DNA from 3 places in the Rhizobium sp. 11_C7_N12_5 genome. Region 1 is predicted to be linked to each of the others. Evidence: riboswitches for the same ligand, from Rfam matches in the RefSeq annotation. Region 1 holds a riboswitch; each other region holds the start of a gene.
What was found. Region 1 has a riboswitch for cobalamin ahead of AB8B29_RS02175 (aromatic ring-hydroxylating oxygenase subunit alpha). Riboswitches for the same ligand answer to the same signal wherever they lie in the genome.

Region 1 (4,964 bases):
ATGATCAAAGCTGGCGAATGATGTCGCGAAGCTGCTCGTTGCGGGCGCCGAGCAGCAGGACGTTGCGGATGGCGGTCTGCGGATCATGGGTGTGGAAGAGCACTCCGTTGCCCCGGATGTCGCGATTGATCGTCAGCTTCTTTTCCGACGCTTCCTTGTCCGGATGGACGGCGACGGCGAAATACATTCGCGAATATTTCAGGCTGATGTCTTCGAAGAAATTGTCGTTCTGGCCGAGGCGGGCAAAGAAATTGGCGATGTAGAAGGCCCAGCTTACCTCCTCATATTTCGCGAATTGCGTTCGCGCCGCGGTGACGTGGCAATAGCCGAGATGCGGCGTATCCCGCAGGGTGTGATGGAAGATCAATTTCGGAAAGCGGATCGACTGGTGAAAGCTGTTGAGACGGCCATGGGTTGTCTCGCCGGCGTTCCGCAGCTTGCTCGCCGTGCGTTCGGCCACTTCCTCGAACGTGAGGTAACGTCGCTCCTCGGCGAGCCAATGCGTCTTGTCGCGATTGATGCGGCCGGTGCGGAGAAATTCCGTATACCCCGCCGCCGGCGGTACCGGCTCCGGGTTGGCGGGTTTCTTGGCATCGAAATATCTGAGTTTTGCCATGCCGGCTCGCCATCGAGGTCTGGATGCCGAATGATAGATCGTCTAGCTTGAGCCGGGCTGAAGCGCGCGCTCTTGCTGGCGGATCGTTGAAAAGGATCAGAATCATGCCCGGCATTACCGATCTCAAGCTGCTGCTGGCGGACATGAAGCCGAATCTTGCCGAGGGCGAGTTCGTCTATTGCAGCGTGCCGGCTTCGGCGCTCGCCGATCATATTCACCTGGAGCCGATCGGGCTCTTTCGGGAAAGGGAGGGAGTGACGTTGATCCTTCCTCTGGAAGCAGCGCGGCAGGCAGGGCTTCCGACGGCCCCCGCCATGCGGATGATCACGCTCGATATCCATTCCTCGCTGGAGGCGGTCGGCCTGACCGCAGCCTTTGCCACGGCCTTGGGAAATGAGGGCATCAGCGCCAATGTCGTCGCCGCCTACTATCACGATCATATCTTCGTTCCGGCCGTTGATGCCGGCCGTGCGGTGGCGGCGCTGCAGGCGCTTTCGCAGGCGCACGCGCGCCTTTGATCGCCTGCCATCGGCGGACCTGTCGCATTCAGAATAAAGCGTCGCTCGCGAGAGGTGGGAGGATCACTATTCCTGCATCCCACGGCGATGCATAAGAGATTGAATTGTCTTCCTATATTGCCGCTATGCGCAACCGTCCGGGCGTCTCGTTTCGTCTGTCGCCAATTTCGAAGCCGATGTCGCATTGTAGCGCAGCGGCTGAAGGGGCCGAGAGCTATGATGTCATCAATCTCAAGGTGCCGTCTGCTAGGGAGGCGGAGAATTGGGAAGCCGGTCAAAATCCGGCGCTGCCCCCGCAACGGTGGTGGAGTAAGGCATGGCGGATAAAGCCACTGGGTCGGGTCGACCTGGGAAGGTGCCATGGGGTCCTGGCGACAGGGCCGCTCCAGAGCCCGGAAACCAGCCTTGGGCACATATGGTTTACTGACCGCGGCGGGCGGTCGGGACATTGCTTTGGGCCGTTCCCACCGGCCGTGCATGTCCTTCGCCCGTTTCTTGGTACTGCGCAAGGATAGGCAAATGGATATCAGCAGCAATGTTCTGCGGCAATTGAAGAATCGCCGTGAGGGTTTCAGCCTGGAGCAGCCCTTCTATACTGACCCGGATTACTTCAAGCTCGATATGGAGATGATCTATTATCGGGATTGGCTGTTCATCGGCCATGATTGCGAAGTGCCTCGCGCGGGTAATTATTTCACCGTCCAGATCGGCGATTATCCCGTCGTCATCGTTCGCGGTCGCGATCAGGTCATCCGTGCCTTCCACAATAGCTGTCGTCATCGCGGCTCGCGGGTCTGCACGACCGAGCGCGGCTCGTCGGCAAAGCTCGTCTGCCCCTATCACCAGTGGACCTACGAGCTGGACGGCTCGCTGCTCTTCGCCCGCCAGATGGCCGAGGATTTCGACAAGAGCCAGTACTCGCTGAAATCGGTTCACTGCGAAAGCGTCGGCGGCTATATCTTCATCTGCCTTGCGCAGAATGCGCCGGACTTCGCGCCGGTTCGCGCCACGATCGAGCCCTACATAGCCCCTCATCGCCTCAGCGAGGCCAAGGTCGCCTTCCAGAGCACCATCATCGAGAAGGGCAACTGGAAGCTCGTCTGGGAAAACAACCGCGAGTGCTATCATTGCGCTGCCAACCATCCCGAACTCTGCCGCACTTTTTCGGAAGCGCCGACGGTGAGCGGCGTGCAGGGGGCAATGAGCGATCCCGTGATCACAGCTCATTGGAAGCGCTGTGAAGCTGCCGGCCTGCCGAGCGAATTCAAGATCTCGCCGGACGGACAGTTCCGCACCGCACGCATGCCGCTGATCGAAGGGGCCGAAAGCTACACCATGTCCGGCCAGAATGCCGTCAAGCGGCCGCTCTCGCCCGATGTGACGATCAACAACATCGGTACGATGCTGCTGTTCCATTACCCGACGACCTGGAACCACATGCTCGGCGATCACGCGATTTCCTTCCGCGTCCTTCCGCTCAACGCCGAGGAAACCGCCGTCACCACCAAATGGCTGGTGCACAAGGATGCGGTCGAAGGCGTCGATTATGATCTCGAAGAGCTTACTCACGTCTGGACTGAGACCAACGATCAGGACCGCCGCATCGTCGAGGAAAATGCCTTCGGCATCCGCTCGCCTGCTTACGAGCCCGGTCCCTATTCGGAAATCCATGAAGGCGGCGTCATGCAGTTCGTCGAGTGGTACTCGAATTTCATGATCAACCGGCTGCAGGGCGATCAGGCCAAGCTGTCGGCGGTTGCCTGAGCATGAACATGACCGTCTCCCTCCGTCATCGACATCTCGACCAGATGCAGCCCTGGAGCGACAGGCAGCATCTGCTCGAATGCCTCTCGGTCACGCCGGAAGCGCCCGATGTGATGACCTTCACATTCGGGTCCGACAAGGACAACTGGTTCCGTTACCTGCCGGGCCAGTTCGTGACGCTGGAGCTGCCGACGGCGCCCGAGCCGGTCATGCGCACCTATACGCTGTCGTCGACACCGTCGCGGCCCTTTTCGGTCGCCGTGACCGTCAAGGCGCAGAAGGACAGCATCGGCACGCGCTGGATGTTCGAGAACCTCAAGCCCGGCATGCGCATCAAGGCTTTCGGTCCCCTCGGCGATTTCAGCCATATCCGCCATCCCGGCGAGAAATATCTCTTCGTGTCAGCCGGGTCCGGCGTGACCCCGATGATGGCCATGACCCGCTACATGGCCGACACGGCGCCGTTGTCGGACATCACCTTCGTCAATTGCTCGCGCAGCCCGGCCGACATCATCTTCCGTTCGGAGCTGGAATATCTCGCCCGCTTCATGCCGAACCTCAATCTCGGCCTGATCGTCGAGGGCTGCGGCCGCACCGAGCTCTGGTCGGGGCTGAAGGGTCGCATCGACAAGGCCAAGATCGGCTTGCTCGCGCCGGATTTCATGGATCGCACGATCTTCTGCTGCGGTCCGGAAGTCTTCATGGATGCGGTCCGCTCCATGCTGGAAGCGCATGGCTTCGACATGTCCCGCTACCATCAGGAAAGCTTCCAGCCGGCGAATGCGGCAACGCCGCTTGCCGAGGTCACCGACGATGCGTCGACTGAAGCTGCAACCACGATCCGCTTCACCATGGCCGGCAAGGACGTCGTCTGCGCGGCGGGGCAGACCGTGCTTCAGGCCGCGCGCGGCGCGGGCGTACGCATCGGTGCGGCCTGCGAATCCGGCCTCTGCGGCACATGCCGCGTCATGAAGCTTTCCGGCGAGGTCGAGATGAACCACAATGGCGGCATCCTCGATGACGAGATCGAGGAGGGCTATATCCTCGCCTGCTGTTCGCGGCCGAAGACGGATGTCCAGGTCGAAGCCTAGAGCAAACTCTAGGAAAAGCGTGCAGCGGTTTTCCGTCCGGAGTTTCGCGAAAAAATATCATAGAGCGGTAACGCTATTCCGTTGTCGCTCTAGAAATCCTGATAATTCAGCTCATTGATCTCCACCGGCTCAGACCGACGGGTCGAGGCCGTGACGATGGGATCGATCACCAGCGAGATAAGCGTCTGCCGCGGTCCGTTGCAGGTCGGTGCCTGTGCGATCATCACGTCGGGCGCAGGCAACGGTTTGGCAGGCAGTAGCTCGCCTTGCGGCCAGATCTTGGCAAGCTGTATCTTGGTCATTGGTACAATATTGACGTCGATATCGGTCAATGTGCCCGGAACGCGGTAGGGGCAGCTCTTTTCGGAACAATTGTCCGATGAAGCGAACTGCCAGATGGCATAGCTGTCCCAATTGCCGAGCGGGAAGGTGCCGATCACGTCCGGCTTGTAGCGCGCGTACCACAGCGGCAGCCGCGACAGCAGCGGATAGATGTCGCGATGATCGGCGATGTAGCGGGCGATGTTGTGGTTGGTATAGAGGATGGGGTAGCGGCCGGTTCTGACCTTGATATGGGCGACGAAGACCTGGGCATCCTCCAGCGACATGAATTGCGTGGAGTCCATGCCGTCGATATCGAGCACCATCAGCTCGTCCGGCTGCGGATCGGCATAGTCGAGAAAGTGATTGGCCTGGTCGATGGGATTGCCGGGCCGCCCCAGATGGTAGGCGCCCCACAACAGGCCGTTCATCTTCGCCAGCATGCGGCGCGTCTGATACAGCTCGCGACTGACGGCGTATTTGCGCCACATCGTCTTGCAGTGTGCGACCGTGTCGCCGGCATGGTCGCCTGTACAACTGAAACTTTCGGGTAGACCGTCGGAGGCCTTGGAGATGAAGCCGGCGATCCGCTTGTCCTGTAGAAACGCATTCCAGTCGATGGTGTTCAGTTCATAGGCGTCGATGATGAGGGCG
Region 2 (4,964 bases), on a different contig from region 1:
AAGATTGCAGGAGATGTCCTTGCCCATATGCGTGTAGGAAAGGTCGTCGCTGTATTCGCTCGCTTCGCTCACCTGCAGGATTTCCGAGCAGAGATTGCTCATGGTAATGCGGCCGGCAATGGGGTTGGCGCGGTTCACCGTGTCCTCGAACATGATGTAGGGATAGCCGCTCTCGAACTGGATTTCGGCAATCACCTGGAAGAAGTCGCGCGCCTTGATCTTCTTCTTGCGGATGCGGCTGTCGGCCACCATCTCGCGGTACTTTTCCGTCACCGATATTTCCGTGAAAGGCACGCCATAGACGCGCTCCACGTCATAAGGCGAGAACAGATACATGTCGTCATTGTTCTTCGCGAGCTCGAAGGTGATGTCGGGAATGACGACACCGAGCGACAGCGTCTTGATACGGATCTTCTCGTCGGCATTCTCGCGCTTGGTGTCGAGGAAGCGCATGATATCAGGGTGATGGGCGTTGAGATAAACGGCGCCCGCGCCCTGCCTGGCTCCGAGCTGGTTGGCGTAGGAGAAGGAGTCTTCGAGCAGCTTCATCACCGGGATGATGCCGGAAGACTGGTTCTCGATGTGCTTGATCGGCGCGCCGGCCTCGCGGATGTTAGTGAGCGACAGCGCCACGCCGCCGCCGCGCTTGGAAAGCTGCAGCGCGGAATTGATGGCGCGGCCGATCGATTCCATGTTGTCTTCTACGCGCAGCAGGAAGCAGGAAACCAGTTCGCCGCGCTGCTTCTTGCCGGCATTGAGGAAGGTGGGCGTCGCCGGCTGGAAGCGGCCGGAAATGATCTCGTCCACCATGTCATGGGCAAGCTGCTCGCTGCCGCGCGCCAGCGCCAAGGCTACCATGCAGACACGGTCTTCATAGCGCTCCAGATAGCGCTTTCCGTCGAAGGTCTTCAGCGTATAGCTGGTGTAATATTTGAAAGCGCCGAGGAACGTCGGAAAGCGGAACTTCTTCGCATAGGCATGATCGAAGAGATCGCGCACGAAGTTGAAGGAATATTGGTCCAGCACCTCCCGTTCGTAATAGCCCTCCGTCACCAGGTAATCGAGCTTCTCCCGCAGGTTATGGAAGAACACCGTATTCTGGTTGACATGCTGGAGGAAATACTGCTTGGCCGCCAAGCGGTCCTTGTCGAGTTGGATACCACCCTGCTCGTCGTAGAGGTTCAGCATGGCGTTGAGGGCGTGATAATCCAATGCCGTTTCCGTGACCTTCGATGGCCGGTCGCTCGCGGGATGAGAAAAAGTGTGAAGCGGTTTTTCGGCCGCGTGCCGCGACAAAGAAGAGCTTAGCGTGTCCAAAATCGTTCCAATCCGTGTCTGACATTCACGACATCCTCTTCCGTGCCCAAAAGCTCGAACCGGTACAGATACGGTACCCGGCATTTGGTGGAGATGATGTCGCCGGCGATACCAAACGTCGCCCCGAAGTTGCTGTTGCCCGCGGCAATGACCCCGCGGATGTTTGAACGGTTATCCGCATCGTTGAGGAAGCGGATCACCTGCTTGGGCACGGCACCCTTGCCCCCTTCACCACAATAGGTAGGGACAATGAGAACGTAAGGACGGGCCGCTCGAAGCTCTTCACCCGCGCCGAGCGGAATGCGAGCGGCCGGCAAGGCAAGCTTGGCAACGAAGCGATGGGTGTTCTCAGATCTGCTGGAGAAATAGACGATCTCGCCCACCGCCCGGTTCCTCAGGCGAGCGCGCTGATCATGTCGGGGCGGAAGCCAGCCCAATGCTGCTCGCCGGCGATAACGACCGGGACCTGACGATAGCCGAGACCCTGCACCAGCTCGTAGGCTTCAGTATCGGTGGACACGTCGACGATGGTGTAATCGATACCCTGGCGGTCGAGGGCGCGTGTGGTCGCGGTGCACTGGACGCAAGCGGGCTTGCTGTAGACGGTAATGCTCATGGATGTCCTCGTATATATGACAGGCGTGCGAGATCGTCCGGGCGTCGGGCGACACCCGTTCGGCAATCTGAAAAATGGCGGCGGGCACAACCGACTGCCGGACGCTTAGGCGGCCGTCAGTCGTGCAGGCAGATAAGGATACTCAAAGACATGGACTTCACACCTCGAAGTAACCTTTGCGGGCCATTCGGGGAAAGCGACGGCAACGGCGAGCTGCCGCAAACCATCGCTCGCCATCCGGACACCCCGCCCGTGGACGCTATTGCTCGAGGCAGGTCTCCTGGCTTGCGGGTCGAAGTATTTGCTCTTGCCTTCCCGAGGCATATATTCCTCAGTGGCACATGCAGAACAAATACTCGCCGCTCACAGTTGCGGGGGCAGCTACGGCTTGACGAGCATCATGCTCGGCGACCGTATTCCCATCTTAGCCTCCAATCCTTGCGAATCGAAGGAACCTCGAACACTATATATAGTAGACGAGGTTAAATTTGCGTCAACAGGTTCCATCACCGATCCTTCATTTAAGATGTTGATAAGGCCTGCGCTAAGTCCCGAAGACGCTTTCGCGGCAAGGACAGAAGATCGGTCATCTTCTCGACCTCGGGAATGTGCGGCGAGTGGATATCGTGAAAGCCGGGGCCGAGTGTCGGCGCACCGGACGCCCTCTTAACCCTGAACCAGAGAGATTGCTCCAGGGAGCCCATGCCGGGTGAACATCGAGATATCCATGCGTTAGGCAATGCCAGCGCGGATCCTGGCTTTCCAGGAGATTTCCAAACGTCGTTTCAGTTCGTAACACAACGCACAGACGGCGAGCGTCGCAACCACGATCGGGATGAAAGACGAGGCGGACATCAACCCAAACTCACGCAACCAGTAGGCAATAACCAACATGACCGTCTGGTGAAGCACGTAGTAGGTCAGCACTGCCCTGTTCAGATAGCGGACAACGGCGTTCTCCGAATTCAGCCAGACCTTTGCGTATCCGAGAATTGCGACGATCGCACACCATTGGAACGTGCCGGCAAGCACCCTTCCCGCAAATGCCTGCCACATGTCAGGCTCGCCGGCAGGCAGGCCCGGGAAGAGCATCGTCAGAAGCACCGCACAACCCAGCGCCAGGATCAGGGCGGGTTTTCGCGCGTCGACGACCGCCTCCCAGCATTCGCTGCGCATGGCCATCACGACACCGAGCAGAAATGACATCAGATAGATACTATGGCTGTACCAGTCGGTGAGGATATTGAGTGTCGGGGGGAAGGCCGGCCGCAGCGTGAGCCTGAGCAAGATGAACAGTATGGCGGGAAATATCAGTATCCACTTGCCCGCCAGCCGGGGCGTCAGCCGATCCCCCGCGAGGGGCAGCAACTTCGGCCAGGCCGATACGACAAGCGTCAGGATTGCGGTATAGGTCCAGAGATAGGCGAGGTACCACAGGTGCTGCATCCAGAAGAGATTGACCTCACGTCCGTCGGGCAGCGGAATGGGCGTCAGGGTCAGATAGTGCCAGAAGACGTCTCGGAGGCTGATGTCGACCCCCAGGCTGGTATTCAGGCAGACATACATTTGGGGAGGGATCAGAAACAGCATTCCAACCAGCAGCGGAACCAGCAACTGCCTCGTTCGCGCCTTCCTCAGCACCTCGGGAGTTTGCCGTGTCAGCAATATCCCCGTGACGACGCCTGAGATCAAAAACAGCAGCGACATGCGCCAAGGGTGGGTCCACAGATGGATAATGTCAAAGATGGGAGAGCTGTCCGGTGCCTTCAGAAGAAAGCCCCTGGAATTATACATCAGGCTGACATGATAGACGATCAGCAGCATGAATGCTGCGACCCTGATAAAATCCAGATCATGCCGACGTGACGTTGCCTCCATGGTTCACGCTATAAGGCATAATCTTTAAGATCAGGTTGAGTTGTCGATTAAAAAACTCAACCTATAGAGGATAGTGATCTCAAATGCTTTGCAGCGATGCTGCTACGCCCGCTCGCAACCACCACCAAGCGGGACTTCTGGGCACGACCCGGCCATCAACATACAGCGAATTCGTTTGGCTCTTATTGTGACAGCTGCTCCGCCGCCACTGCGACAGGATCTTCCGCCTCCTCGAGCGCACGCCAACCTATCTGATGAAACGGTCGATCAGAGTCGATAATTTTCGACAGCTTAAAAAGGACGACGGAATTTGAGGGCCGCAGATTGTGGCATTTGCTTGCGGGGCTGTCGGCATATGGCGAACCGCGCGCTCTACAAGTTGCAAGCGCCATCGCCTTCCGGGAAGATCGCTCGTCACCCCCAGGGTTCGCGCGCGCCCCTCTAGGACTGCGCGCCAACCACAACAGCGGTGATGGATCTACTTCTTCGCAACATCATCGTCCTGCTATGCGGCAAAGTGGACGAGCGCGTCAAACTCCTGACCGGCAGGACGTATTCGGTGATTTCCAGACCTGACTGATCAGAAGAGAGCCTCTGCAAACAACTCCTCATCATTGCCAGTCGTCGGTCCGTGACTGGCCGGAGCTGTCGCCACGCCAAAAACACTCGCATGTATCTCGCGCTCTGCCGCCATCGTATAGATTTTCGCGATGCGCTCCGAAATGGCAGCTAGCGGCGCTTCGAGCCCGATCAAATCCTCGACAGCGCAATAATCACGACCGGCTTCCTCCGTGCAGGATGCGAGCGTTTCGCCGATTCCCGCCCGGAAATCCAGGCTGTTGACGACCTCGGCGACCTTGGAGGTCATATCCTCGCCACAGCGGCGAAGCTCCTTCACGTTGACATCCATGGATGCGCCAGCCTCGGTAATGTGCAGCAAAGCGGCATCGATATGCGCACCGGAACCCGACGAACTATCCTGGTCATCGCTCTGCCGCCAGTCCTTCAGGCCGGCAGTCTGGCCCTCAAGCATGCCCAACCCGATAAGGATTTTTTCCGCATCTTCATCGAGAAGCGATGCGAACGAGCGCAGCTCTCCGGCGACCACGTTAATTGCCCGCCCCTCTTCGCCAAGCTTGCCGCAGCGCAGATT
Region 3 (4,964 bases), on a different contig from region 1:
GACCGCATCGTCACGAGCGCTCCAGGCCGACAATGGGCCGCGATGCGGCGTGCGACCAAGGCGAACCACGTCTATCACGGTCACCTGCGTCTCCGTCGTCGCCTGCTGCTCGACCAGCGCGATCCGGCGGGCGATATCGCCGCGCGGGATGGCCGCGATATCGTTGCCGCCGAGCCGGATGATGCCGCTGCGTACTTTTCTCAAGCGGCAGATCAGCCGCAGGAGGCTGGACTTCCCGGAACCGTTCGGTCCGAGCAGACCGAGGACCTTTCCCTTCTCCACCGTCAGGCTGATGCCGTTGACGATCAGCGTGTTGCCGGCCGCGAAGGTTACCTTGTCGACCGCGATGCTCATGCCGTCCTCCGGGCGCGATAGAGAATGATTGCGAAGGCCGGGGCACCGAACAAGGCGGTGACCACGCCGATCGGCAGGATCTGCTGAGGGATGATGATCCTCGAGACGATATCGGCGCCGACCATGAAGATCGCGCCGGCAAGCGCCGCCGCCGGCAGCAGCCGATCATGACTGGGGCCGACCAGAAAACGGGCCGCATGCGGGATGACGAGACCGACAAAGCCGATCGAGCCGACGATGCTGACGACCGCAGCCGTCATGAGCGCCGTCGTCCCAAGCAGGACGATCTGTGCACGCCGCACCGCAATGCCGAGCGAAGCCGCAGCATCGGTGCCAAAGACGAAGGCGTCCAGAACCCGGACATGTCCCATGCAGATTGCAAAGCCGACAATGGCAACCGGCCCCGAAAGATAGACATCCGGCCAGCGCACGCCGCTCAACGAGCCGAGCAGCCAGAACATGACACCCCTTGCCTGCTCGGCATTCGCCGATGTGGTGACGATATAGGAGGTGAGTGCATTGAAGAGCTGCGAGCCGGCGACGCCGCACAGGATAATCCGCTCGCTTGTGCCGCCGACGCCCGTAGCCAGGAGGCCGACGAAGAGAAAGGCCGCGATCGCGCCGAGGAAGGCCCCGCCCGAAAGGCCCAGGATTCCCGAGCCGAGACCGAGGATCATGACGCAGACCGCGCCGGTCGAGGCGCCTGCTGAAATGCCGAGCACATAGGGTTCGGCGAGCGGATTGCGCAGCATGGCCTGCAGGATCACGCCGCTCAGCGCCAATGAGGCGCCGGCGCTGGCGGCCACAAGCGCCCGGCTGAGCCTGTAGTCCCAGACGATACCCTGATGGATACGGCTCAACTCGAAATCCGTCCCCAGCAGCCGGTTCGCAACGGCCTTGGCTGTGGTGGCCAGCGGAATGGAAATCTCGCCGATCGACACGGCAAGGCTGATCATGAGCGCCAGAAGCACGATTGCGGCGATGGTGAGCGCCAATAGCGCCCACCGCTTCTGCCGTCTTGCGATCCCGCGCATTTATTGCGCCAGGCCGAAGGACTTGATGCCCTTGGCCAGGGTCTCGATGCCGTCGATGGTCCGGATGGTGGGATTCATCGACTGCGCGTCCATCATCACGAAGTGCTTGTTCTTGACTGCATCGAGCTGGCTCGTGACCGGGTCCTTCTCGAGGAAATCGAGCTTGACCTTGGGATCGTCGGCCGCGTAGCGCCGGCGATCCATCGTCGCGATGACGACCACGGCCGGATTGGCCTGCGCGATCGTCTCCCATCCAACCAGCGGCCATTCCTCCTCCGTCGTCACGACGTTCCTGGCGCCGAGTGTCTTGAGGATATACGCCGGCGCACTGTTCTTGCCGGCGATGAAGGCATCGCCGTTGACTTCCTTGCTCGAGAACCAGAACACGATCGGCAGGTTCTTGGCCTGTGCGCCGGCAATTGAAGCCACTGCTTCCGCCTGACGCTTCTTGAGGTCAGCGATCAGCGCATCGCCGCGATCCCCGACGTCGAAAATCCGCGCGAGTTCATCGATCTCCTGATAGATCAGGTCCATCGTGAAGAGTTCCTTGCGCACGCCGTCACCGCCGTCGGCATTGACCTTGGCAACGCAGTCGGTCGGCGCGATGTAGGTGTTGATGCCAAGCCCGGAGAACTGCTCGCGCTTGCCGACCGAACCTTGCGGACCGACATGCCATTCGAATTCGGCGGCAACGAGGTCCGGTTCCTTGCCGACAACCGCTTCGAAACTCGGGTCATTATCGGCAAGACGTGGGATCTTGCCGTTGGCTTCCGCATATTGTGGCAGAACAGGCCCGACCCAGACGGCCGTTCCGACGATCTTGTCGGCAAGGCCGAGCGACAGCAGGATCTCGGTCATGCCTTGACCGATAGACAGGATCCGAGCTGGAGCCTTTTTAAAGGTGACCTGCTGGCCGCAATTGTTGATGGTGAGGGGATACTGGGTCGCTGCAAAACCGGGAGCTGCGAAGCCGGCAAGGCCGAGCGCAAATGTAATGGTCGTCAGAAAATGGCGCATGAAAGATCTCGATAGGGATGAAAAACTGAGTGACGTCAGCGCAACAGCGCTCAGGCACACCGCAGCCGGTTGCGGAAATCCCAATCAAGAACGAAGAGTGCCGGGTAATATCGAAGGCTCAGGTCAATCATTCTCTGTCCCTTTCCGGGCATCCCCGCCCGGCTGATTGGATCGTGATTGACGGCAGGTCTCCTGGCTCGCGGATGTCTGACAATCATCTGCCTTCCCGCGCCGTTTCCGCGCAGTGGCATGGTCCGAAGACCCTGGGAGATGACCAGCAAGCTGGTCGCTCCGGGATGACCGGCAATCCGCTTACAGTTGCGGGGGCAGCCACGGTCTAGGTCCCCTTTGGGTCGCCCTCACCGTGTTCCCTATTAATCCCCGTAGAGTCTTCCTTGGGGAACCGTCGCATCCAGTTATGTCGGACGACCGCTCGCCGTCAAGCACATCCATCGACAAAAGCCGCGCAATGTTTCTTCTCTTCTCCACCTCGACGACGAGTTGCTCGACATTGAAGAACACGCTCGTCTCGTTGTATGAGAATGAAATGGATGCGTTCACATCCGGCGAAGTTCATTTATCGATCTGCATAATAGAATTCATATCTAAAACGCCCTGCGGGCCAATATATCGACATTATCACTGCTCACCAGACGGCGTGAGCCTAACCAAAATGATGGATGAAAATGCAACAGGGGACGTTTCCGGTCGAGCTGGCTGAATTGGCCGCGGCGTTGCAGGCAAAGTCGGGAATCTTCAAAGCCGATCAGGAGGCTTTGGCGCTCAGAGAAGAGGTCGAAAGCGCAGCAAGAATTTTCATATTTGACCACGAGACGCAGGCTGAGACTTTTACGAAAGCGTATGGAATTAAAAACGCTCTCAAATGCTGCCTAGCTTTGCTCTCCGCGAATATCGAACCGGTGAAATACGAAAACGTGCGCGACCTAGGCTGCGGCTCGGGCGTCTTCGGATTGACGTTCGCATTTCTCGCTACGAACCCGAGGCTGCACCTGACCTTCGTCGATCAATCGCCCTTACACTTGAACATCGCGCAAACGGTGCTGACGGATTCCGGTTGCGCCGGCGATTTCAGCTTTCTCAACCAGACCCTGCCTCCCGATTTGCCGTCGAATTCGGAGCTGGACCTCATATCCTATTGGTTTTGCGAAAACGGCCACGTGGCGAGCGATGCCAGTTTGATCGATCGCCTGATCGGTCGCGAAGCGATCATTGTAGACTACGAAAAGGTCATCTCGGGCATCGTCGACCATCTTCCAGAGCACCTTGTTGTAAAAGACCGCTGGTCGGTGGAATCGGACGTGCCCTTGCATATGAGGGACATCGTGGGAGATGAGAGCGTGAGGAGTTACGGGATCCACATCGTCAGGGCTTGATCCCACCAGCGGGCATTTCGATGCACAGGCAGGCTATTCGGATCAGTCGATCGAAACAAATCCGGCGTCTCGCAATATCTCCTGCCCCTGTCGCGACAGCTTCCTTTCCTGTCCCTTTGCCGGCACAGCGGCGCGAAAGCGGTTTCCTCCCACCGGCCGCTGCCGAGTTTCGCCGAACGAACCGCGATGCCGCAGAGCGGTTCGAGCTGGACGGCGATGTTGAGGGTCTGGTGCTGCAGGATGATGACGCGGTTCACGACATCCGGAATATGCACCTGACGGCCGATCTGATCGGTCACCACACGGTCAGCCCAGGCGGGCGTCGAGAACACTATGCTGCCGAGTGCAATAGCGATTTTCGCGACGGGGATCGGGCGATGGAGTCTGAGTATGGGATTCTCCTGGAAGAGGCCTAACCGCTAGCATTATATTTTTCCGCATATAACGGTATCGCTCCGGCTCGAATATCGAGTTGATGGAGAGGCAATCCGGTCAGGCATCTGTGCGCGGTGAAATTGAATCATCATCCAAAGTCGAGTTAGAGGTGCCCATCGGGATTGATGGCTGTTCGCGGCTCGACTATATACCAAGCATGGCTTTGGAATATTACCTCGCTGGCTCGACTGACACGGAAGCGGAGAAGCGCCAGGGGCGGCCCGCATCCGAGCGGATTCTCACGCTTTTGAAGATGCGCGGTTCGCAAACCTCTGCGGCGCTTGGCACTGCTCTTGGAACAACCGGGGAGAATGCGCGCCAGCAGCTTGTCAAGCTGGCAGCGGATGGCCTCGTCGAGGCTCGTTCTCAAGCCAAGGGCGTCGGCCGGCCGCAACAGGAGTGGGAGCTGACGGAGCGCGGGCACGGATTTTTTCCCGATACGCATGGAGAGCTTGCCGTCAGCCTGATCAAGGCGGTTCGCAACACGCTCGGTGAAGCCGCGCTTGACCAATTGATTGCCGCAAGAGAAGGCGAGACGCGAGCCACCTATTCGGCCGTCCTCGAAGGCGTCGATGATCTCGAGGCGCGCATTGCAGCCCTTGCGGCGCAACGATCCGCCGAAGGCTATATGGCCGAATGGCGTCGGACGAATGAAGGCGACGCATGGCTCCTGATCGAGAACCACTGTCCGATATGCGCGGCCGCAACGACCTGCCAGGGCTTCTGCAGA

Region 2: another riboswitch for cobalamin. It lies ahead of nrdH (glutaredoxin-like protein NrdH); the one in region 1 lies ahead of AB8B29_RS02175 (aromatic ring-hydroxylating oxygenase subunit alpha).
Region 3: another riboswitch for cobalamin. It lies ahead of AB8B29_RS28055 (ABC transporter substrate-binding protein); the one in region 1 lies ahead of AB8B29_RS02175 (aromatic ring-hydroxylating oxygenase subunit alpha).

Annotation. Positions count from the first base shown of each region.
Region 1 covers NZ_JBPWPY010000001.1:460,300-465,263, forward strand. The annotation lists gene AB8B29_RS02165 (DUF6656 family protein) at 5-616, opposite strand; gene AB8B29_RS02170 (ACT domain-containing protein) at 721-1,134, shown strand; cobalamin riboswitch at 1,352-1,556, shown strand; gene AB8B29_RS02175 (aromatic ring-hydroxylating oxygenase subunit alpha) at 1,654-2,898, shown strand; gene AB8B29_RS02180 (hybrid-cluster NAD(P)-dependent oxidoreductase) at 2,901-3,989, shown strand; gene AB8B29_RS02185 (glycoside hydrolase family 25 protein) at 4,079-4,964, opposite strand, start outside.
Region 2 covers NZ_JBPWPY010000002.1:1,879,099-1,884,062, forward strand. The annotation lists gene nrdE (class 1b ribonucleoside-diphosphate reductase subunit alpha) at 1-1,317, opposite strand, end outside; gene nrdI (class Ib ribonucleoside-diphosphate reductase assembly flavoprotein NrdI) at 1,305-1,700, opposite strand; gene nrdH (glutaredoxin-like protein NrdH) at 1,712-1,933, opposite strand; cobalamin riboswitch at 2,187-2,407, opposite strand; gene AB8B29_RS27910 (acyltransferase family protein) at 2,666-3,811, opposite strand; gene AB8B29_RS27915 (hypothetical protein) at 4,392-4,964, opposite strand, start outside.
Region 3 covers NZ_JBPWPY010000002.1:1,911,464-1,916,427, forward strand. The annotation lists gene AB8B29_RS28045 (ABC transporter ATP-binding protein) at 1-354, opposite strand, end outside; gene AB8B29_RS28050 (FecCD family ABC transporter permease) at 351-1,388, opposite strand; gene AB8B29_RS28055 (ABC transporter substrate-binding protein) at 1,389-2,405, opposite strand; cobalamin riboswitch at 2,571-2,828, opposite strand; gene AB8B29_RS28060 (methyltransferase) at 3,092-3,799, shown strand; gene AB8B29_RS28065 (hypothetical protein) at 3,772-4,131, opposite strand; gene AB8B29_RS28070 (helix-turn-helix transcriptional regulator) at 4,488-4,964, shown strand, end outside.